4 regions of the Exiguobacterium sp. s128 genome follow, and region 4 is predicted to be linked to each of the others. Evidence: riboswitches for the same ligand, from Rfam matches in the RefSeq annotation. Region 4 holds a riboswitch; each other region holds the start of a gene.
The links. A riboswitch is a leader RNA that binds a small molecule or an ion and turns the genes downstream of it on or off. The one in region 4 is predicted to bind thiamine pyrophosphate.
Positions count from the first base shown of each region.

Region 1: another riboswitch for thiamine pyrophosphate. It lies ahead of thiD (bifunctional hydroxymethylpyrimidine kinase/phosphomethylpyrimidine kinase); the one in region 4 lies ahead of KNQ13_RS11330 (thiamine phosphate synthase).
Region 2: another riboswitch for thiamine pyrophosphate. It lies ahead of tenA (thiaminase II); the one in region 4 lies ahead of KNQ13_RS11330 (thiamine phosphate synthase).
Region 3: another riboswitch for thiamine pyrophosphate. It lies ahead of KNQ13_RS11625 (ECF transporter S component); the one in region 4 lies ahead of KNQ13_RS11330 (thiamine phosphate synthase).

Region 1 covers NZ_JACSMT010000070.1:311-5,961, reverse strand. The annotation lists gene KNQ13_RS15260 (murein hydrolase activator EnvC family protein) at 7-1,284, shown strand; TPP riboswitch at 1,344-1,454, shown strand; gene thiD (bifunctional hydroxymethylpyrimidine kinase/phosphomethylpyrimidine kinase) at 1,571-2,380, shown strand; gene thiM (hydroxyethylthiazole kinase) at 2,361-3,131, shown strand; gene thiE (thiamine phosphate synthase) at 3,121-3,759, shown strand; gene KNQ13_RS15240 (hypothetical protein) at 3,780-4,226, shown strand; gene KNQ13_RS15235 (ArsR/SmtB family transcription factor) at 4,376-4,786, shown strand; gene KNQ13_RS15230 (CHASE3 domain-containing protein) at 5,099-5,651, opposite strand, start outside.
Region 2 covers NZ_JACSMT010000011.1:53,153-59,165, forward strand. The annotation lists gene abc-f (ribosomal protection-like ABC-F family protein) at 1-817, opposite strand, end outside; gene KNQ13_RS06555 (DUF1002 domain-containing protein) at 1,098-1,982, opposite strand; TPP riboswitch at 2,172-2,277, shown strand; gene tenA (thiaminase II) at 2,351-3,067, shown strand; gene KNQ13_RS06565 (sporulation protein) at 3,155-3,928, opposite strand; gene KNQ13_RS06570 (class I SAM-dependent methyltransferase) at 4,048-5,232, shown strand; gene KNQ13_RS06575 (BrxA/BrxB family bacilliredoxin) at 5,265-5,690, shown strand; gene KNQ13_RS06580 (transporter substrate-binding domain-containing protein) at 6,001-6,013, shown strand, end outside.
Region 3 covers NZ_JACSMT010000031.1:19,494-25,506, reverse strand. The annotation lists gene KNQ13_RS11640 (FAD-dependent oxidoreductase) at 1-945, opposite strand, end outside; gene KNQ13_RS11635 (energy-coupling factor transporter transmembrane component T family protein) at 1,024-1,749, opposite strand; gene KNQ13_RS11630 (ABC transporter ATP-binding protein) at 1,715-3,280, opposite strand; gene KNQ13_RS11625 (ECF transporter S component) at 3,277-3,852, opposite strand; TPP riboswitch at 3,957-4,056, opposite strand; gene KNQ13_RS11620 (50S ribosomal protein L25/general stress protein Ctc) at 4,149-4,817, opposite strand; gene KNQ13_RS11615 (DEAD/DEAH box helicase) at 5,176-6,013, opposite strand, start outside.
Region 4 covers NZ_JACSMT010000029.1:22,626-28,638, forward strand. The annotation lists gene KNQ13_RS11315 (thiazole synthase) at 1-110, opposite strand, end outside; gene thiS (sulfur carrier protein ThiS) at 112-315, opposite strand; gene KNQ13_RS11325 (NAD(P)/FAD-dependent oxidoreductase) at 300-1,304, opposite strand; gene KNQ13_RS11330 (thiamine phosphate synthase) at 1,301-1,897, opposite strand; TPP riboswitch at 1,989-2,091, opposite strand; gene nagZ (beta-N-acetylhexosaminidase) at 2,151-3,380, opposite strand; gene KNQ13_RS11340 (OsmC family protein) at 3,386-3,811, opposite strand; gene KNQ13_RS11345 (MFS transporter) at 4,009-5,202, shown strand; gene KNQ13_RS11350 (C40 family peptidase) at 5,419-5,916, shown strand; gene KNQ13_RS11355 (hypothetical protein) at 5,987-6,013, opposite strand, start outside.

The DNA.
Region 1 (5,651 bases), on a different contig from region 4:
CTGACCATGTTAAAAAAATTGCTTTCGACAGTATTGTTAGGAACATTACTTTTGGCAACTGCGCCGAATTCTGGTCATGCTGCGACGATTAAGGAAAAGAAATCTCAAAATGCGACAGAACAGCGTCAATTGGAAAAAGCAATCAAAAAACAAGAAGCTAAAATATCAACGGAACAGCGAGAAATCAATAAAATTGATGCTGCGATCAATGAAAATATTTTCCGGATTTCAGAAAAAAATAAACAGATTCAGCAACTGAATCTTCAGATTAAAGATCTCGAAGCGGAAATTGTTCGATATGAAGCGATGTTGAAACGGCAAGAAGAACTGTTGGGGGATCGTTTACGTGTCCTTCAAGAAAATGATGGAAATTCAATTAAATGGGAAGAAGTCATTTTTGGATCGAAAAATCTAGGGGATTTATTTAGTCGCGTCATGGCAGGTAAAAAGATTGCTGAACAAGATGACAAGATGATTTCTGCCTACCTGGAGACACAAAAAAAACTAGCCGAAATGAAACGTAATCTTATGGCTAAAAAAGAAGAACGTGTTCAAGAAAAAGAAACGTTGTTAGAGCAGAAAAAACAGCTGAAGAAGCAAATGAAGGAACGGAGTGCGACCTTAAAGAAGTTGCGTAAAGGGAAAACGAAGTTCACGACGAAACTATTGAACGCCAAAGAATTACAAGCGACACTAGAAGCACAAGAGCGAGCGATTGCAGCAGCGAAAGCAGCGGCAAAGGCAGCAGCTGAACGTGCTGCAGCTGAACAAGCAGCGGCTGAACGTGCGGCAAAAGAGGCGGCAAAAGCGACGAGCGAATCAAATAAATCCGCAGTCAGTCCTTCTCCGGTCGTTAGTGTTCCAACAGGCTCAGCGAAGTTCATTCGTCCAGCTTCAGGTGGTGTTTCACAAGGATTTGGACCGGCGAGTGGGGCAAACGGGTATACTTTTCATAATGGAGTAGACTTCAGCGGACCAGTGGGGTCGCCGATTCGAGCAGCCGCTTCCGGAACAGTCATTACAGCTGGAAGTGGAGGACCTTACGGAAACCATGTCATGATTTCGCATTTCCTGAATGGTCAAGTCTATACGACGGTGTACGCTCATATGAATTCGTTGGCAGTTCGTGCGGGTCAGACGGTTTCACAAGGTCAATCGCTTGGTACGCTTGGAAGTACCGGCAACTCGACTGGACCACATCTTCATTTTGAATTGCATATCGGTGGATATCAATACAGTGCGACAGGACCGGCAAACACGGTTAATCCACTTGGATATTTATGAAAACGAGCTTCGGCTCGTTTTTTTGATAACGCTATGCTACAGTAAAAAGGAATTAAATTACGAGCAACTAGGGGAGCTGGAGGAGTCCGGCTGAGAGGAAAACTATTCTGTTTTCGACCCTGTCACCTGAACTGGATAATACCAGCGTAGGAAAGTTGAGATCGAAGACATGAGATATAAAACCTAGATGAGGGTTTTTCATGGCGTCGTCTGCTTTTTTACAGCGGACGGCGCTTTTTGTCGTCCGTTTTCTCCTAATTGGCTCATAAGAAAGGGAGGAAGCGATATGAAACATGTATTGACGATTGCAGGATCGGATTCTAGTGGTGGAGCGGGCATTCAAGCAGATTTAAAAACATTTTCTGCCCTCGGCGTGTATGGGATGAGTGTCCTCACAGCGATTACGGCACAAAATACATTAGGTGTCCAAGCCGTCGAGGATGTGTCACCTCGTCTTGTAGAAGCACAATTGACATCTATCTTTTCCGATATTCGTGTTGATGCTGTCAAAATCGGGATGGTCTCTAATCAAGAAACGATTCAAATCATCGCAAAACAATTAAAACAATGTGATGCTCCAATCATTTTAGATCCAGTCATGGTCGCAAAAGGTGGACACGGCTTGTTACGGAAAGATGCAGAACAAGCCTTGTTAGAACATCTGTTACCGCTCGCGACACTCGTCACACCGAACATCCCCGAAATCGAGCGGATGATTGGGAGGACGGTTCAATCGCTTTCGGATATGGAACAAGCAACGGTGGAACTAGCGAAAAGACCCGGGGGAGCCATTTTGCTCAAAGGTGGTCATTTGGAGGGACAACAAGCAATCGATTTGTTATATACGCAAGGAAATCATTACGTGTATGAACAGAAACGACTAACTCGTCAGCACACACATGGTACAGGATGCACGTTGTCTGCTGCGATTGCAGCCCGACTCGCACAAGGTGACTCCTTGTACGACAGTATCATGTATGCGAAACAGTACGTGACGGAGGCGATTCGCCACGGTTTTGCGCTCGGACACGGAATTGGACCAACCCATCACTTTTACGAACTTTGGAGGGAAAATCATGTTACCGATTATTCATGACAAAAAACCACTGATTCATCATTTGACGAACACGGTCACGATCAACGACTGTGCCAATATGACGCTAGCGCTTGGAGGATCCCCAGTCATGGCGGAAGATGTATTAGAAGTAGAAGAGATGGTTGGTCTTGCTGACGCTGTCGTCATCAATACAGGCACGCTGCATCCATCGATCCGGGAGGCGCAACTGTTGGCAGGGAAAACCGCTAATCGATTGGGCAAACCAATTATTCTGGATCCGGTCGGAACAGGCGCGACGACATTACGTACGAATTTCATAAACGAATTGATGCATGACATTCAGTTTACGGTCATTAAAGGAAATGCCTCAGAAATCAAAACGCTAATCGGGCAAGCGACGACGACAAAAGGAGTAGATGTTGCGGAAGGGGAATCACTCGATTTTCAAGCAGTCCATACCTTTGCAGCACAAACCAACCAAGTCATTGTCGTGACAGGTCCGATTGACTTTGTGACGGACGGAAGCCGTCAATGCCGTCTCGATGTCGGGGCAAAGCGGCTTGGGCAAGTGACCGGGACGGGGTGTATGACAGCTTCGTTGATTGCGACGTTTTTAGGAGCGGGATATGGCCGATTCGAGGCAGCCGTATATGGGACATATTTGATGGGCAAAGCAGGGGAGCTTGCTGATCGACAAGCAGGGATCGGTGATTTTCGGACGGGTTTGTTTAATGCAGTCAGTTTAATGACGGAAGAGACGCTTCAGGAGGTGCAAACCGATGGAAACTGATTACTTCGTGTATGCCGTGACCGATCGACGGTTTCACCCTGAATTGAACTTGATAGATGCGGTAGAAGCAGCGCTCAAAGGTGGTGCGACGATTGTTCAATTACGTGAAAAACAAACATCAGGAAAAACTTTTTTAGAAGCGGCCATCGGACTGAAGGCGTTGACGGAACGTTACGGCGTGCCACTGATCATCAATGATCGGATTGATATTGCGATGCTCGTAGGCGCTGGTTTGCATATCGGACAGGAAGACATCCCTTTGCGTGAAGCTCGTCGTCTTCTGCCTACAGCGATGATTGGTGTCTCTGTCTCGACGGTAGAACAGGCACTAATCGCGGAACGGGAAGGGGCGAATTATTTAGGCGTCGGTTCACTTTTTCTGACGACGACGAAACGAAATGCTACTTTCATGCCGAAAGAAACGTTAAAGGCGATTCGTCAAGCTGTTCAGGTTCCGTTGGTCGGGATTGGCGGGATCACCCAAGAAAACATCGGTGAACTAGGCAGTTTAGTCGACGGATATGCTGTCATCTCCACACTGTTTGCGAAAAAAGAAATCGAACGGGCGACACAGGAATTCAGAGAAGCCGCAAAACAAGCGCGTCAGAGCATTTCAGACAGGGTATAGTCATCAAGAGGTGATAAGTCGTGAAATGGCAGTCTATTCGATTTCGGGGACGTTGGATTCGATATAAAATCGAACCACAAATCATTCGAGTCGATAATCGAGGGAAATATCATTTAGGAGCAGCTTTGTTCCCTTTTCCTAATCGGTATTCGTATCAACTAGCTGTTCTATTAAAAAATAAATACCAACAACGTTATAAACGTTCCTTGCTGATTCAAACGAGCTCCATCGCGACTGAGATTTGGGGACACACACATCTCGATCTTTTTTACCGGCTGATGTTGCATCTTCCGTTACCGAGGTTGTTACGGAAACGGTATCGTGAACGCCTATACAGTACAGGTATCATTGATATCGGTGTTCGTGCCGTCGACAATAATCGGATTGTCTGGGATATCGGAAATTTTTTGGGTGGTTGGTTCTTTTACGCGATCACAAGACGAAATCAACACAAATCAGAACGCTGATTGTTCATTTTTTTCCGGATAGCGTCTAAAAGGGTTCTCTTCTGTACTTTAAGAAGAGAACTTTTTTAATAGGAGTCGAGCAGGGGAAACTAGTTATTTTTTGACGGATTTAGAGGTAGGTCAGAGGTCAGGAATGGATTTTCTTGCAATTGATCCGAATCGATGGTGCAATTAAAAGGAAAGAGGTGATTGCGTTGGATGCCCCACGTTGTGAAACGATTGCCATTGATATAAAACGTGCGCAGGAAATTGGGCACGTCGTCGATACGATTCCGACGATGGATATCGGAAAGCTGTTTAAAGTATTATCAGACGCAACGCGTCTGCGAATCGCCTATGCGCTGACGATAGAAGAAGAACTTTGTGTCTGTGACGTCTCCGCTTCAGTCGATTGTTCCATCGCGACAGCGTCCCACCATCTGCGGACCTTGTTGAAACAAGGGTTAGTAAAATATAGAAAAGAAGGAAAAGTCGTCTACTATTCCTTGGATGATCATCATGTGTCCTCTCTTGTGCATCTTGCGATGGAACACGTGAATGAAGGAAAATTCTCGTCCTGAATAAAAACAAAAACAAACACGTACCGTCCATGTGACCGTCACGTGTTTGTTTTTGTTTAGGAGACAGGTTTAGAACGTTGATCTTGTCCGTTTCTTTTATACGGATGCCTACTCTGCTTGGTTTTCGCTACTTCGGTCATCCGCAAGGTGAACGTTGAAGATTTTACGTGACAGACGAACTTCCTGTCACAACCCTACTATCTTCAGTTTTCAAAGAACATGACTCTTTTTTTATTCCTGATTTTAATTGTTTTCAAACCAAGGGTGTCGGACAATTGACGTGTCGCAAGACACGCCTTGCCCGAAGACGATTCATCTCCCACTTGCACTAGGGTTTCGCCCTGAACGTTTAGAAGTGGGAGTATTCTCGTCTAATTTTGATAAAAAGATGGTTGCGGCAATTAACAAAAAAGATAAGATCGATAAACTAATGCACATCCGTTTATAATTCGCCGTTAATTCAGTTGTTAATTCGAGCTTTTGTTCCAATTCACGATACAACTTCTCTTTGATTTGTGAGAGGTCCTCGAGAATCGTTTGAGTGGTTTGAGTCGTCTGCCTAGCTAATTTTTTGGCATTCTGTGGGTGATCGGTTTCATAGACAGTGAACACTTCCTCGATTTCCTCTTCCCAAGCGCTGTTACGTAGCAATAAATCTTTGATTGCACCTGGCGTCTGATTGGATGCATTCAGTAAGCGTCGTAAGTCATGGACTTTTGAAGTGGAAAAATAATACTGTTCGATGTAACGTTCATCTTCGTATAACAATAATCCACGGACGGCATTTGCCCGGTCGCGATTATGTTCTATCAACTCGTCGACTTGCTTGATCATTGGAATATCTTGTCTATGCATTTCTTCCGTC
Region 2 (6,013 bases), on a different contig from region 4:
CATCCTTCATTTGCTTGATTTTTTTTTGTTGTTCCTGATAAGCATGAAATTGTTCGAGCAAAAGACGTTCTTTCTCCGAAACGTAGAACGTATAGTTTCCCCGGTACAAATGAAGGTGTCCGTCCTCCAGTTCAACAACCCGTGTCACGACACGATCAAGGAACACCCGGTCGTGCGAGACAAGGAGGGCAGCGCCTGCATAACTCGTTAAAAAGGATTCAAGCCATTCGACGGCAGCTAAATCAAGATGGTTGGTCGGCTCGTCCAGAATCAGAAGGTCCGGCTCCACAAGTAACATTCGTCCAAGACAAATCTTTGTCTGTTCACCACCACTCAGTTGATGAAACGGACGAGAGAGGAGCGATTGAAGGTGAAGCCCGTTGATCATCCGTTCGACTTTTGAATCAAGTAAATAACCACCTTGACGTTCAAACCTTTCTGTCGCTAGCGTATAACGTTCGAGTAGCTGGTCCAACTGCTCGATTTCCGTCGCCATTTGTTGTTCGAGACGTTGTAGGGAATGGCGTAAATCAACTAATGAGGCAAATGCGGTCCATAAGACATCCAGACCTGTGAGCACGTGATCAAACTGCGGAAGCTGCTCGAGATACCCGATCGTCAAACCACTTTTTTGATACATCGCACCCGCATCGGGTGAATCGAGTGTGGCGATCAACCGTAAAAGTGTCGTTTTTCCACTTCCGTTTCGACCGATCAATCCGATACGGTCGTGTTGTTCGATAAAGAGGGACACATCCGTTAAGATGTCGTCACCTCCGAATTGTTTAGTAAGGTGTTGCAGGTCGCAAATCATCATCTAGAAATTCCTCTCTAGCGCATCAAAAAAGGAGAGCGCAAACAGCACTCTCCTACAGACGGTGGAAGATACGCTTTGCTTTATTTTTCAACTATGGAGTTCCTTTAAAAAGGGCAGACGTGTCCCTTAGAACGCCATTCCATGAAAAATCGCGCGTAACAGATACAGTTGTTCGATCAGCCAATCTTTACACGCAGCAAAACCCATTCCTCCACACCACCTTTTCGTTTTCGATAGGTTCATTTTATCATGGACGCGCGAACAGAAGAAAGAGATATTTTTATTTGAACCAACCGGCAATCGAGTTAAAGAAACTGCTGAGGGCATCAAATAATTTAGCAAAAAAGCCTTTTGTTTCTTCCGAAGTGGCAAATGCCTGAATGTCCTGCCCCGCATCTTTTAGACCACTCTCGATTTGCCCCCAGTTCAGGTCGGCTTGCTCCATTTGATTGAATAATCCGGTCAGGCGATCCATCTGCGCATCTGACAGATTGATGTTATTGTTTTGGATGACTTGGACGATGACGTTTTCAATCTCGACTTTTGTTTCCGGTTTTTGTTTTGCGATTTCGGCTTTGATTTCGTTCATCAAATCGGCCACTTTATCGGTCCCGACCGTCTTTCCGACGTCTGAAGTCACGGAAAGTTCTTGTTGGGCAAGATCTTTTCGCTCATCCGTCAGTTTAATGCCGGTCTCCGCCGATGTCTGATCGTATGCTTTCATGATACCGGTCAACGCGGACGTGCCGGTTACTTTATAAGGAGACGTGATGGTAATGTCGGCATCCGTCACGCCTGCCGTCACGAGGGCGTTCAAGTACATGTCTTTTGTCACCCAGGTGATGTTTTCAGTCGCGACCGACAGTCCGTCTCCCTTTTCAGCCAGTTCAATTTTGGCCGAAGAATACATTCCGCCACCACGTTGCGACTGGGGGATGTTTTTACCAAGGTATTTTTCTTCGTCCGCCGATGTCGCGATGATCGGCGTGATGCCTTCCGGTGCATTCAGGCGCGACAGGACCCATGCTTTGTCTTTGGCACCCAGTGATTCGCCGAGCGTAATAATCGTTTTGTCGACGATTTGCTCAGCCGAGGCAGCCGTCGGAAGCAGTAAAGTCGTAGCAAGCAATGCAGATGCCGTCCATGTCATTGTTTTATTCATCATCATAAATTCCTCCGTAAGTTAAGTATCAGGTACTAAGTTCAGTCTAATCGACCGTCTTCAGAAGAGAATCGGTCTCAAGGACGAGCGGACGTCCACCTTCCGCCATGTTCATTGTACAAAAAAGGGATGGAAATGACGAGAAAGGGTCAATTAAACGTTAAATCATGCTAAAATCAAAACAAATCAAATAGCGACCACTAGGGGAGTCAGTAGGCTGACTGAGACGACGAAGACGTTCGGACCCTTTGAACCTGATTAAGTTTGGACTTACGGAGGGAAGTGGCGTGAACCCTTCTTTATATGAGGTCTTTTCACGTCATACCTGACATCGGGTGTGGCGTTTTTTGATTAAAGAAGGGGGAAACGACATGACATTCAGTGAAGAAATTCGACAAGCAGCAAGACGGTACTGGGACAGTAGTTTTACCCATCCGTTCGTGACGGGCATCGCGGACGGGACTTTACCGGAAGCGAAATTTCGCCATTACGTCTTACAGGACGCGTATTATTTAAAACATTTTGCGAAGATTCAAGCCCGCGCGGCTTCGAAAGCCCACGATTTTGCGACGATTGCTGAACTGGCCGAGCATGCGACATCGACTTACGCGGCAGAACTGAGTCTGCACCAATCGTTTTTTGAACTGCTTGAAATCTCGAACGATACGTTGGCTGAGTTCGAACCGGCACCGACAGCATATGCGTATATTTCGCATATGCACCATGCAAGTGAAGGAACGCTCGGGGAGACCATCGCTGCTATTTTACCGTGTTATTGGCTTTACTATGAGATCGGACAACAATTACAAGCAGCGACACCGGCTTCACCGATTTATCAACAATGGATTGAGACATACAGTTCGGAATGGTTCGAGCGGGTCGTCTTTGAACAAATCGATCGTCTGAATGATTTGGCGGAGCGGGCAAGTGCCGAAGAACGGGAACGGATGAAACAACATTTCGTCAAAAGTTGTTATTACGAATTGATGTTTTGGCAGATGGGCTGGACGGAAGAGACGTTTGAGCAAACGTATCGTCAGACGATCGAGACCCCTTCGTCGACAGGAAAGAATAGGGAGCTAAACTAAAGAAAAACATTAAAAAACTGAACGATCCCACCTTGGAAAAGGAGGATTCGTTCAGTTTTCTTTGTCTTGCCAGTCGGTAAATTATTTTTAGCTGTGGCGTTCGATCAAATCAGCAAGGCGCTGTTTGACGGTAGCAGCGTTACGTAACTCCTGATTCGATAGCGACAGCGTCGTCATCGTTTCGTCAGCTCCCGCCATCTCACTGAACAGTGAGCCTAAGCTATGGGCACGGCGATCGATTTGTAAGACGATCTCAATACCGGACCGGTCTTGCAGCATGATGACTTCGATTTCATCAAGCTTATGCGCATAATGTGTTCCACGCGCTGAATATTCGAGTTCTTGGGCAATCGGCAGATCTTTTCGGAAACGCCCCGGAAGTTTTTCTGTATCGGCTTTTTTTAAACGGAATCCGAGATCTTCCATCGCTTCCAAAATGACCGATTGGAGGTCGTTGGCTTTGACGACGACGGCATCATGGTCGGATGGATCGACGGCTTGTGCGATATCGAGACCTGTCTCGATCCAGGATTTGGACTGACTGACAGACAGAGGGGTATTAAAAGGGACTTGAAGCGTAAACGGAATTTCCCGTTCGACGCCAGCTTCGATCGTAAAGGCCGCTTCGTTTAAAGCGAACCGGTCGAGTGTGAAAGTCGTAAAGGCCGTGTTGTCACCGACTTCTTCTTTATATTGAGTGTTAAAGGCGAGGTAAATCCGGTCGATTTCCTGATCGACGCTACCACCTTTGATGTGAACGACACCTTGAATCGTTCCACCGGGTTCACACTGGTCTTGTTCAAGTCGTGTATCGACCGTCGCGGCACCAATACCGATTTGGGAAAGAATTTTTTTGAACATGTTGTTTTCCTCCTTCAGGAATGAAGTAATCGTTTTTGAAATAAAGCTGACTTGCTTGTCGAACGGGAGTGAATTTGCTACAGTTTCGAAAGAACAAACAAAAAAGGACGGGACGATACGTGGAATTACACCAACTAAAAGATTTGCTTACCGAAAAACTGCAAGCCACATCCCTCATACACGCGACGATTAGCGGACCGCGTCTCAAATCGAATGATCTACGTCGAATCAAGTTAAAACCGATTCTATTAAGAGATACGTATGCGATCCAATTAGAGTTTCAACATGAACGGATCATTAAGCATGAGAATTTAAGTATAGAAGACTTTATTTTACGAATGGACGAATATTTTGATGAATTTCGTCAATTTTTATTTCGATTCGAGACGGAAGAACTGCAATTTCAATTGTCGAAGAAGATGAAAGTATCGCTTAAGACGACGGTCAAAGAACGTCTGCAAGCCGAACTATCGCATAATCGGAAGAAAAGTCATTTGTTAGAAGACGGAATACCGGTCCCCTTTTTGATTCGTTTAGGAGTCATGACGGAAAATGGACAAGTCAAACGACAAAAATACGATAAGTTCAAACAGATCAACCGGTTCCTTGAATTCGTTGAAGACAGCATCACGGCATTACCGACAGGACGAACGATACGGATTTTAGACTTTGGATGCGGAAAATCGTATTTGACGTTTGCTTTGTATCATTATTTGAAGGTCGTCAAAGGATTTGATTTGAACATCACGGGTCTGGATCTCAAAAAAGAAGTCATCGAAGAATGTACAGAAATCGCGGGTGATCTTGGATATGATGATTTGACGTTCCGCGTCGGTGACGTCCACGACTACGATCAAGAAACGGAAGTGGACCTGATGGTGACGCTACACGCATGTGACGTCGCGACGGACGTTGCCTTAGCCCGTGCCGTCGATTGGAATGCCTCCGTCATTCTCAGCGTACCGTGTTGTCAAAAGGAACTGAATCGGCAACTGGAATGTTCACCGCTTGATGTGATGCTTCAACACGGATTAATAAAAGAAAAATTTGCATCGCTTGCGACCGATTCAATTCGAGCGGAATTGTTGACGCTCGTTGGTTATGAGACTCAACTGTTAGAGTTCATCGATCTTGAGCACACACCGAAGAATATCTTGATCCGCGCCTATAAAAATCAGAAACGGCCATCAGAAGAAAAAATCGATCGGTATCTGGCTTTTCGGAACCTGCTTCAAGCACAACCTTACCTCGAACGTGAATTAAGCGACAGACTTGGACAGATTTCATCGAAACTCGTACAATAAAGAAGACAACGAAATAAGGGGGAAATAATACAATGGATTTTCAAATGTATTTTGAAGATGTCGTTCAGACGGCACGTAAAGAAGCAGCAGCTGCAGGTTTTGAAGAACTGACGACTGCTGAAAGCGTCGAGGAGGCAATGAAACGTGAAGGACTGACACTTGTCCTCGTCAATTCGGTTTGTGGATGTGCAGGGGGGATTGCTCGCCCTGCGGCAGCCTACATCAACCGGATGGAAGGTGTGAAACCGGATCATTTCGTGACCGTTTTTGCAGGACAAGACCGGGAAGCAACGGATCGTGCACGTGAATACTTCGAAGGATATCCACCATCATCACCATCATTCGCCTTGATGCAAGATGGAAATATTCTTTCAATGGTCGAACGGTTTGATATTGAATCCTTTACGGCAGAAGAAGTCGTCGAGAAGTTAGAATCATTGATTGAAATTTACGCGTAATCCATTAAAAGCGCTGTTTCTGCATCTGGAAACAGCGCTTTTTTGTATGAAGTCGCTACCCTACTCATTCAAAAAGACACCAAACGAAAATAATTGAAAGCGTTATCAAAAAAATATTTACCGGAAGATAACAAAGAAAATACAAGTTTTATGCATTATTTATATATAATTATGCTTTACAATGAATAAATATTCGTATATTCTAAAAGCAATAAATCAGGTCGAACTTTTTAGTATTGAATTAGAAAAAAACATAAGTCATACTATTGTTAAAGTTCTGACAATTGAGCGTTGGAAGGGGAATTTATTGATGAAAAAATTAG
Region 3 (6,013 bases), on a different contig from region 4:
TTGTTGGTCGCCGAGAGCGAGAATCGTCAAATAACGCTGTTGCGGGCGAAACGCCAGTAAACGCTCCTGATTCACGAATCGGAGAAGATTTTCAAGCAATACCGGTGCCTGACGAACGGCCGTCACACCGTTTTTAGGTGTGTTCGGATACGCGGTCAGCGTCGCACAGTCACCAACGGCAAAGATCGACGGATCCTCTAGTGCCTGCAACGTCTCATGGACGAGCAGGAAACCGCGCGTGTCACAGTACAAATCCGATGCCTGAAATAGTTCGCTCGCACGGGCACCGCCTAAAAACAACATAGCATCCGTCTCAATCGACTGACCGGACCGCAAGCGAGCCGTTTGATCGTCCAGCGTGTCAAACCGATCGACGATTCGTTTAACCCCCAGTTGATCGAGCCGTTTCGCAATTTTCATACCTGCCGGATGACCACTGAGCAACGGTTCTTCGTGGATCAAGGTGACCGGGGTACCGTTCGACTGAAACGACGCCGCCATCTCGACTGCCGCGGCACCGCTGCCGATGATGACAGGGGAGGCCGCTTTCCTGAACGTCTCGAGTGCTTGATCAATCTGATAATTCGGTTTGATCGTCACCCGTGCCGGTGCACCGGCAACATCCCAGTCGCGCGAGCCGATGTTGCACGACACGATATCATACGACAGGACCTGTCCAGACTGGCAAATCACCTGTTTATTCGCCGCGTCAATCCGAGTGACCCGGTCCTCGATCCACGTCTTACCGTTGTGCTCACACAACGCTTTGACATCAATCCGGGTCTCATCGAGCGTATAGGTTCCGTCGGCTAACCCCGAGAACATCCCGGAATAATACTGATAGCGCGAAGGGTTGATGACGATCCAGTCGACATCCGGATGACTGCCTTGTTTGATACATTCTAAATGCGCATGACCCGCACCTACTAAGACGATTCGTTTCACGACGTTCACCTACTTTTTTGAATTCTTTGCATCTGAGACTGTCATTCCCTTATGTAGCGGGATGTAATCTCCCGCTTGTCAGACAAAAAGACGAAGGGACGTCGCGATGCTGCTGACCAGACCGAAAAATAACAGATCGAAGCGGGTGACGACCGGTCGGACATAATACGTCCGGTTCGCTTGGAACTGTCGTGCTTCCATCGCAATCGCAATCTGTTCCGACCGGATGATGCTTGTCGTGAACAGCGGCAAACTGATGTCAAAAAACGTCTCCCAGGGCCAAATCGACCGTTGCTGACGGACACGTCGGGCTTGACGAATCGTCCGGATCGCTTGCCGAAAGATCGGAATAAAACGAATGCCGGCTAAAAACCCGTACGCCAACCGGACCGGCAGGCGACATTGATGAATCAGGCTCATGACGAACCGTGTCGGATCGGTCGTCGCAACGAACGTCAAGCTCAAAAAAACGAAAGCGAGCATCCGGATCGCAATCAACCAGGCATGATCGAGACTTTCTTCCGTAATCCGAAACCAGCCGAATGTCCAAAGCTCGGTGCTGCCCTTCCCAAACGCCGCCATCATCCAAAACGTCAACAGAAATAAAAGGGAATAGGGGGCCAGCCGTCTGATGAGTGTTGTCAGGGGCCAGCCGGAACGTACGAGACCCACTAACGCCAACAGAAGCAAAGCGAGTGTCACCCGTAAACTGGACGTCGTGATTAGCAAGAACATGACATATAATAACGTCCCGAGCTTGACCGAAGGATTAATACGTGTGAGCAATGACTTGTTTTCCTGCACGATGCTTCACCTCCTCGAGTTGTTGATAGAGAAACGACAGCGGACGGACGAGTTGGTGTCGTGCGAGAAGGACGGGTTTCATAAGGAGTGCGGAAGGTGTTCCATCGAACTGAAGACGTCCTTCACCTAGGACGAGGACACGATCCGCATAGCGATGAACCAGTTCCATGTCATGCGTCACCATGATCACCGTTGTTCCTGCCTCCTGGGCTTGATGTAACACGTCGATGATGTGTGCCGTCGTCTCAGCGTCTTGTCCAAAGGTCGGTTCATCGAGCAACAAGACAGCTTTTTGCTCCAGTAACATCGTCGCGACACTCAAACGTCTTTTTTGTCCGAGGCTGAGCGCGAGGGGAGATTGATCCGCGACATCGGTCAGTCGATAGTGACACAAGGCGGTCTGGACCCGTTCTGGATCAAAGGCAGCACAGCTGATGGCCAGTTCTTCTGCGACCGTCTGTTTGAGGAACTGGAAGTCCGGTTGCTGGAAGACGAAGCCGACTTGTGCGTAAAAAGCACGGTCCTTCCATTTCCTCAGGTTCGTTTCAAACAACTGGACGCTTCCTCCGTGCAGCGGAATCAATTTCGCTAGCATCTCGAGCAACGTGCTTTTCCCCGCACCATTCGGTCCGACCACCATGATCCACTCACCACGGTAGGTCGTCAAAGAAAGATTTTCGAAAATCGTCCGGTTTCCGCGTCTGGCGGTTACGCCCGTCACATCGAATGTCGTCTCGTGAAGGACGCTTGGACGGTCGACATCACGTTTTCGTAAGTCAGCGGCTTGGGGCGAGTCGCCCGGTAACGTCTCCCATGTGTACGGATAGAGAAGCGGCGTCGCAATTCCGTGTTGGATCAGCACGTCACGTTGCTCACCGAAAATTGCGTCCGGTGTTCCGTCAAGCAACAGTCGCCCCCCATGTTCAAAAACCAGTACCCGGTCGGCAAACGTCACGCACTGATCGAGCTGATGTTCAATCAAGACGAGCGTCAATGTCGGATCATGATGGAGTTCTTCGATCAGTTCCATCATCATCCTTTGACCGTGCGGATCCAGTTGCGCCGTCGGTTCATCAAGCAACAGGATGTCCGGCTCAAGGGCGAGGACACAGGCTAAAGCGAGCCGCTGTTTCATCCCACCGGACAGCTCGGCAATCGGTGTCGTCAAGGCAAGATTCAGTCCGACGCGCACAAGCAACATCCGGATTCGTTCCTGCATCTCTCCCGGATTGACGGAACGATTTTCCAGGCTAAAGGCGATTTCTGCTCCGACCGTCTGCATACAAAACTGATCGTCCGGTTGCTGAAACAGAATCCCGACTGTTCCGTCCGTCGTATGGTGCCCCGTGACCTCTGCTTCGATCGTGTCCGGCAACAGTCTCGCCAATACATGTAAAAAAGTGGTCTTCCCGCTGCCGCTCGGTCCAATCAGCAACGTCGTCTCGCCTTGATGTAACGTCACCGTCAAGTCGTCTAGGACGGCCTGCGTTTGACCGGGATAGTGGACTGACAGGTGCTCGCACTGCATCATGCGGCACGCTGCTTCCGTTGCCGTCCGACCGCATAACCGTTCAGCGTCCCTGTCTTGACGAGGGCGTCGACGATGACTTTCGCGAGCAATCCGCCGAGTAATGCCCCGCTGACGAGTTGAAGTGAGAACGTCAACAGAAGTGTCGTCGTCGTATAATAGGCAAATCCATTCACGAGGAGACTGTAGACCATACTTCCGACGGCGGCGAAGACACCGGACAGCATCAAGGTGAACGTATTAAATTTCCGGTATCCGAATACGGCAAAGGCAACTTCCGCTCCAATTCCTTGCGCCAGCCCGATCAATAAGGCAGACAAGCCGAAATGACTTCCTGTAAACAATTCGACGGCAGCGGCGACGACTTCCGCAATCAAGGCGGCTCCCGGTTTTTGGATGATGTAGGCGACAAGGGGACTGGCGACGACCCAGATGCCGAACATCCAATTTGAGCCGACCGGTCCGAAGATCGCCGAAATCGGTAACCATAATGTCGACCAACCTAAGTACAGGACACCACATGCGACGGCAAGCATCATCATGACGATGATTTCTTTCATTTTCCAACTGTTCATACTCACTTCTCCTTTGAATGCACACCCACAAAGAAACCGCAAAAAGACCGCCCTCTATGAAAAGAGAGCGGTCGTGTAACCTGCAAGGCGCAGAAAAAGAGCACGAAGAGTCCGCTCCACTTTCCTACGCTAGTATGAACTAGATCAGGTTCAAAGGGTCCGAAGTAAATCGTCTCAGCCAAATGGGCTCCCCTAGTGGATGTGTAAATGATGTGTACATTCTTCACTGTACGGCTGTCGCCCGGACTTGTCAATATGCATAAAAAAAACCCTCCGCGAGGGGAGGGGAGAAAAGATTACTCTTTGTCTTCTTTGTTTTCTTCAGCTTGCTCTTCAGAAGTTTTTTCTGAATCATCTGCTGTGTCTGCTTCAGCTGCTTGTGCCTCAGCTTCTTCGATTTCTTCAAGATCTGCCTCAAGTGTCGATTCGACGACAGCAGCGACTTGAATGTCACCTTCTGTGACGACTCGGAAATCTTTTTCTTCCGGCAGATCAGCTACTGTGATCGAATCTCCGATTGCAAGATTCGTTACATCGACTTCGATGCGTTCCGGTAATTTATCTGGTGTTGCTGCAACTGTTACTTTAAAGAGTGTTTGTGAAAGGAAGCCGCCAAGTTTCGCGCCAGCCGATTCGCCGACAAGGACGATATCCGTTTCGACTTCTGTTTCTTCATCCATTTTAACCGCGATGAATTCCACGTGTTTGATCGTTGGTGTAAAGATGTCCATATCGAGCTTGTTGATCAACGTGTTGACTTTTTTGCCGCCGATTTGAAGGGCAACCAAGACGTTTTCACCGTGATCGCGGACGACTTTGACTAATTCTTTTTCATCGAATGAAATCGGTGTGCTTTCCACTTTGTAACCATACACGACACCAAGAGCTTTTCCTTCATGACGTAATTGCTTTCTAAGTGAGCGTGGGCGTACTTCGCGTTCTTCTACTTTTAATGTTACTGACATGTTCATTTCCCCCTTGAATTTGGTATAGCTCTCAAAAGGTAATGAATGTAGGAGTGGAACAAAGACGTTCCGGTACAGATGATCTACGAATGCTATTTCAAATTGATTTCATCGATAATGAAGAACCAAGTGAATAAGTAGCATTTCTCTCCCAGGTCATTACGCTGATATTGAGAAAAAATGTTGAAAAGCGACCGTGTTGTACGGTGCTAATGTAGATATACCCCCAGAACTCAAAAACTAAAACCTCTTTTTTAATTTAACCTCGTCCAAAAACCTTCAAACCCGTTGCTAGACAACGGGTCAAGGCAGCTTTTATTTTTTTAAGATAATGTAAAAAACGATGGGGTCAGTTTGTTCAATCCGGCTTTTTTTGTGGCTGCAATGGAGGTTCCAGCAGATGGACGAGTTCACGAAGCGTCAAGATTTCGGTCGCCCGGTCCGTCAAGACGGCATCAATCATCGTCGCCTTTTTATCTTGTAGTTCGGTCATCTTTTCCTCGATCGTTCCTTTCGTCAATAACTTGATGACTTCGACAGGCGACTGTTGTCCGAGACGATGGGCCCGGTCAGCTGCTTGCTGTTCGACGGCAGGATTCCACCAACTGTCGTACAAGATGACGGTATCAGCGGTCGCCAGATTCAATCCGGTACCACCTGCCTTGAGGGAAATCAAAAACAAATCGACTTCTCCTGCATTAAACCGGTCACATAAAGCGACCCGATCTTCGATTGGTGTGTCTCCGGTCAAAACGAAATGTGTCAATTGCCGCTCAGCCAACCGTTCCCGGATGCGGGCTAACATCTTCGTATACTGTGAAAAAATCAAAATCCGGTGACCCGCTGCTATTTTTTCCTCGATCAAGGTCATCAATAAATCAAGTTTCGTCGATTCGCCTGTATAGTTCTCGACAAATAAAGCCGGATCACAACAAATTTGTCGCAAGCGGGTCAATCCAGCAAGCAACTTGATCCGGTCCTCACGTTTCGTTTCGTCCAAATGACGTAACGTGTCGAGTTGGAGTTTCGCCAAGTAGGAGGCGTACAATTTTTTCTGCGTGGGTCCAAGCTCCGTGTAATAATGCGAAAGTCGTTTCGTCGGGAAATCATGTAACACTTCCTGTTTCGTCCGACGCAGTAAAAAGGGTTGGAGAAAACGTTTGATTTCCATGTGAGACCAGTCTTGGAACGTCCGT
Region 4 (6,013 bases):
ATGTTCGTTTCCGATGCTTCGACCGCTTGTTGTTGCGTCTCAGCGTCCGGGTATTTTCCCGTTCCGAGTAATAATCGTGATGCAAATGTTTTTCCGCCAATTTCTAACATGTTATCCGCCTCCTACAAAATGAACGATTTCAACGACATCACCGGGTTGGACGTTCGTGTCCGTATACCGGAACCGGTCGATGATTTGATGATTTTGTTCGATGATGACGACCTCTTCATCAATGTTTAACTGCTGAATCAAGTCGTGTAGCGTCTTCGTTTGTTCCGCCAGTCGATAGTCTTTCCCATTTAATCGGATTTGCATGTATTCTCCTCCTCGTGTCGTCTGCAACAAAATGCCTCCAGTGCAACTTCCGGTTTTCGGTTCATGACACAATCAGCGAGGACTTGTGCTGTCACCGGAGCGAGCAAGATGCCGTGCCGGTGATGTCCCGTCGCGACCAACAAACCGTCAATTCCTTTGACCCGTCCAAGATACGGTAACCCGTCACGGGTCTGCGGGCGAACACCGGACCAGATGTCGATCAATGCCGCATCACGGATCGGCGGATACACGTCAATTGCTGCCGCCAACAGGTCCGAGACGCTGCCCGCGTTGACCGTCGTCGACTCCTCACCCACGTGTTCCGTTGCGCCGATGATAATCCGTCCGTCTGCTTTCGGGACAAGATACACCGTCTCATGAAACAAAGTCTGCTCAAGTCGACCGGTTGTGAGACGGACAGATAGGCATTCACCTTTGACCGGAAGCGTATCAATCGGAATCCCGATTGTTTGCAACAACGGTTCCGACCCTCGTCCACTAGCAATGACGACCTGCCGTCCAACCTGTTGTCCCCGGCTTGTCTCCACCCCGGTTACCGTCCCTTCGTCCCGCAGAAGACGCAAGACACTTACCTGTTCTTCAATCACTCCGCCCCGCTGCTCAATCGCTTGCCGTAACGCCCGGACAAGCAATGGAGGATCGACTTGACCGACCCGTTCAAATTGGACGGTTTGCTTTGTCTGGCGCAGCTGAAACGGCAGTTCGAGATAGCCGCTCGTCAACCCGGTCTCGTCGAACAATTGACGGACAAGCTTCGGATAAAGTACGCGACTCACTGCCGCTAACGCATGTAACGGTTCCGACAGTTCTTCGTCCGTCGCGAGCATCCCCGCTGCCGCCCGTGTCGCACCTTGTCCGACAGCCGACTGATCGAGCACGTGAACACTTTGTCCCCGCTGCAACAATTCATATCCGAGCGTCAAACCGATGATACCGGCGCCGACGATTAATACATCCGGTTGTTTCATCGTCCAATCACCGTCCGGAACCGTCCGGCTGCTTCCGCCGGATCGGCTTGACCCAAAATCCCGGACAGGATGGCAACTCCGCTGCACCCGGTGGTTAAGACATCAGACAGATTTTCCGGTTTGATTCCGCCGATGGCGATGACCGGGATTGATGTCCAGTCGACGACTTGCTGTAACGCATCGAGCCCCCGTGGCGCCACGCCGGGTTTCGAATCCGTCTCAAAAATATGACCATACATCACGTAATCGGCGCCGGCTTGTTCCGCCACCATCGCTTCGGTCAACGAGTGAACCGATTGACCGATGAAAATCGTCGGAAACTGTGCCCGGACACGCTCGACCGACAGACTGCGGCGTGTCAACTGGACGGTCGTGCCGGTGACGAGTGCTGCATCGAGCCGGTCATGGACTACCAGCTGGTCTGCCCGGACTCCTTGATCGAGCAACGTATCAATGCAGGAAACCAATTCCCGGACTGACCAGGTTGGCTCCCGTAAGTGGATGCGATCGACGGACATTGCGAGCTGTGGAAGGGTCTGTTCCAACACTTCCTTACTGTCGCGTCCGGTTGTAATCAGGTGTAAATGTGACATCGTTCCCCCTCCTTTCCACACGAAAAAGGACCACCCCATGAACTGATGGAGTGGTCCTACGAAAAGGGCGACGCTTGGCGTTCCCTCGATAGATGATCGGATACCACTTCCCTCCGCTAGTACGAACTAGATCAGGTTCAAAGGGTCCGGATACTTCCGTCTCAGTCTGCTACGAGACTCCCCTAGTGTAGATATTGATTTGTATGGTACGCCTGTAGTTTACCACGGGTAGTCCGATTTGTTCTACCCTTGATTAGTGTCGCATGTCCGATTCGACCGCTTTGACCTGCTCGATCAAGCGTTGGTATTCGTCGACACGTTTCGTTTGCGACAAGTCATACGTTTGTTTTAAGCGTAAGACCCGCATGACTTTCTGATTGAGATCGGCTGCCGACAATTTCCCTTGTTTGATCCGCGCCATGATTTCCTTGTGAACGGACGCGTACGCGCCGGGTGAGGAAAACATCGCCATGTCCGCACCGTTTTCAAGTGCAAGACCTGCCGCTTGAGCTAATCCGTACCGTTCTGTGATGGCTCCCATGACGAGATCGTCCGTGATGATGACACCATCAAATTTCAGTTCACTCCGTAACACACCGGTCATGACTTCTTTCGATAATGAGGACGGACGATTTTTGTCGAGAGCCGGGAACAGGATATGCGCGACCATGACCATTTCAGCCCCGTCTTGAATCGCCCGTTTAAACGGGACCAGCTCCGTCTTCTCAAGTTCCGCTTTCGTCGCATCGACCCGCGGCAGACCGACATGCGAGTCGACGGTCGTATCGCCGTGTCCCGGAAAATGTTTGACGACCGGCACGATATCCTCTTCCTTCATGCCCTGCATCAATGGCACACCAAGCCGTGCCACTTGTTGCGGGTCCGCACTGAGCGCCCGGTCGCCGATGATTGGATTCGCCGGATTACTGTTGACGTCAAGAACTGGAGCGAAGTCCATATTAAAGCCGTAAAAACGGGAAATTGAACCGAGTGTCCGTCCGACTTCCTTCATCAAACCAGGATCATTTTTATGACCAAACGACAGACTTGGTGATAATTTGAGTCGGGCATCCGGGACCCGGCTGACACGCCCGCCTTCTTCATCAAAACCAAGGAACGCTTTTTCGTCCGCCGTTTGCGCTTCGCCAATCGCTGCCGTAAAGGTTTTCAGCTGATCGGTCGAGGTGATATTGCCACCGAGTAACAAGACGCCTCCAAGCACATGGTCCTGCAGTAATTGACGGTCCGCTTGCGTCAGAGCTGTTCCCGTCACGCCGATGTATAGCAACTGATCAACTTTTTCCGCTGTCGACATCTTCGAGATGGTCTCTTTCAGTTGTTTTTCCGCCCGTTCAGCTGCAGAAGGCCGGTCCGGTTGCGGTGGCTTTGTTTTCTTCGCCGGCTTCGGTTCCGGTGCAGCCGGTTTTGCGGGCTCGTCGGCGCAACCGGCGAGCAGAACGCTTGCTAACAGAACAGGAACCATCCGTTTCAAATCGGTTCCTCGTTCCGGACGCCGTTGATCGAGTAATAAACTTCAATCTCCGCGTTCAGCGATTGCGAGACCGAGCAGTATTTGTCTTTTGATAAGGCAATCGCCCGGCGGACTTTATCGTCCGGTAAATCACCTTCGAGCCGGTAATGAATCGAGATCGTCGTGAAACGCCGGGGATGATCATCCGCCCGTTCGCCTTCGATATCCATTTCAAATGACGTCAGCGTCAAGCGCATCTTTTCTAAAATCGAGACGATATCGATGCCGGTACAGCCGGCAACGGCGTGAAGTAACAACTCCGTCGGGCGCGGAGCTTGATTGTCGCCTCCGTTGTCGGGTGCCGCATCCATCGCCAGGTGATGCCCGGATTCGGTCTCACCGCTAAAGCCCATCTTCTGATTCCAAGTGACTGTTGCTTGCATGTTCCGTCACGTCCTTTACTCGTTTTTTAGTTGTCTTTACTTCTTCAGTATACCCGAATATTCAGCAAGCGAAATTGACATGCTATTCGCAATAATTCTTCTTTTTCACCGTCCTCTAAATCCGGTTTCCGACCGGTGCAAATCATGCTATTCTGATAAACGATAGTTTTTTTGCGCACATGCGCCAGAAGTGAGGAATGTATATGTCATCATCATCGACTCGTTTGAGTCAAGCCGACTGGCTGTTGATCGCTACGTTATCCATGTTGACCTTTGTCCTGGGAACAAGCGAATTCGTCATCGTCGGTATTTTATCTGAAGTCGCAGACGGTCTGAACATCACGATTGCCAAAGCCGGCACGCTCGTTTCTGCCTTTGCGATTGCTTTCGCGATCGGGACACCGATTACGATGTCCTTGACCGGACACCTTGAGCGACGGAAGTTAATGCTCAGTCTGATTTTCGTCTGGATCATCCTGAACATCTGTAGCGGGATCGCACCGAATTATGAACTGTTGTTGTTGTCACGGATCGTGACGGCTGTTCTGACAGGCGTCCTGATTTCACTTGCAATGGTCGTCGCAAGCGACAGTGTCCCGATCGCAAAACGCGGTGTCGCCGTTTCATTCATCTTCGGCGGATTTACGATGGCAAATGTCCTCGGTGTTCCAATTGGTACCTTCATTGGTCAGCATGCCGGGTACGCCGCATCGTTTTGGCTGACAAGCAGTCTCGGTATCATCGCTCTGCTCGCTGTCCTGAAGGTCATTCCGGTCCAGCAATCAGCAGCAACCAGTTCGATTCGGGATCAACTTCGTCTACTCGCCAATCCGCGAATCATGATTGCCTTTTTCATCCCGTCGTTCGGATTTGGTGCGACGTATGTCGTCTACACGTATCTCGTCCCGGTTCTCGAGCTGGAACTGAAGTTGCCGTCGACCTGGATCAGTCCGATTTTACTTGCGTACGGGGTTGTCTCGATTTTCAGTAATATCTTAGCGGGGAAAATCGCCAGCCGGAATCCGATCGGTCGATTGCGGTTCGTCTTTATCGTCCAGGCGATCGTTCTTGCCGCACTCTACGTGACGACGGCATCCGTCTCACTGGGTCTGATCAACATTGCCTTGATGTCGCTGATGTCGATCTTACTGACGACATCGACGCAAATTTATCTGATTGATTTAGCGGAAAAGTTCAATCCGGAAGCAAAAGGACTGGCCGCGTCCTTGATGCCCGTCGCAAGCAATGTCGGGATTGCCTTCGGTTCTGCCCTCGGCGGACTGGTCTATGCAAACGGTCCGATCATGAATATCGCCCTCGTTGGTGGTGCCGTTGCCTTACTCGCAGCCGCTTTGACGGCTGTCAGTCATCGGCTCGATCAGCGGGCGTGACGAAGATTCATTTAAAAGAAATCCTTTCCTATGTGTTCTCGGACGAGGCGCACGTGAAAGGATTTTTTTCGTCATGGGACTGGACGTGTAGTGCTCCTCAGACCGAACCTTACAACTTTGTTAGGTGAACGTATCCAATTTGTTGCTTAATCTGTCAATCACCGTGGTACGGTAAGGACAGCTTATCCATTCCAACTACTTAAAGGAGTTTTGATTATGAAATCGTATTACACTCTTCCATTAACCGCTTTGTTACTGACGGCGACAGTCAGTCCGGTCGCCACGTTCGCTGCGACACCAACAAAGGTCGAAACGAAAAAACCGTTGTCGGAAAAAGCACTCGCCAAAAAGAAAGCAGCGATCGCTAAACTGGCGACGTCGTTAATCGGGACTCCGTATAAAGAAGGTGGCACGACGATAAAAGGTTTTGACGCGTCGGGCTTCACACAATATGTCTATCAAAAGAGTGGTCTGACACTCGAGCGGACGATTGCGAAACAGGCCGCGATGCCGTTGAAAACCGTCACACTGAAAAAAGCAATGCCGGGTGACTTGTTGTTCGTACAAGCGAAAAAAGCGAAAACGCCGAACTTCGTCGGGATCTATACCGGTAAAAATACATTTGTTGCCGTGACGACGAAAAAGGTCGAATCGCAAGACCTGACGTGGAGTTACTATACAAAACAAGACATCCTCCTCAAATCATATCAGTGAAACAAAAAACGCAATCCGGAACTCTTTGTGAGTTTCAGATTGCGTTTTTGTGTAGAACGTAAGAGGTCAATCAATCAAGAATAAGAGAATTTAATGA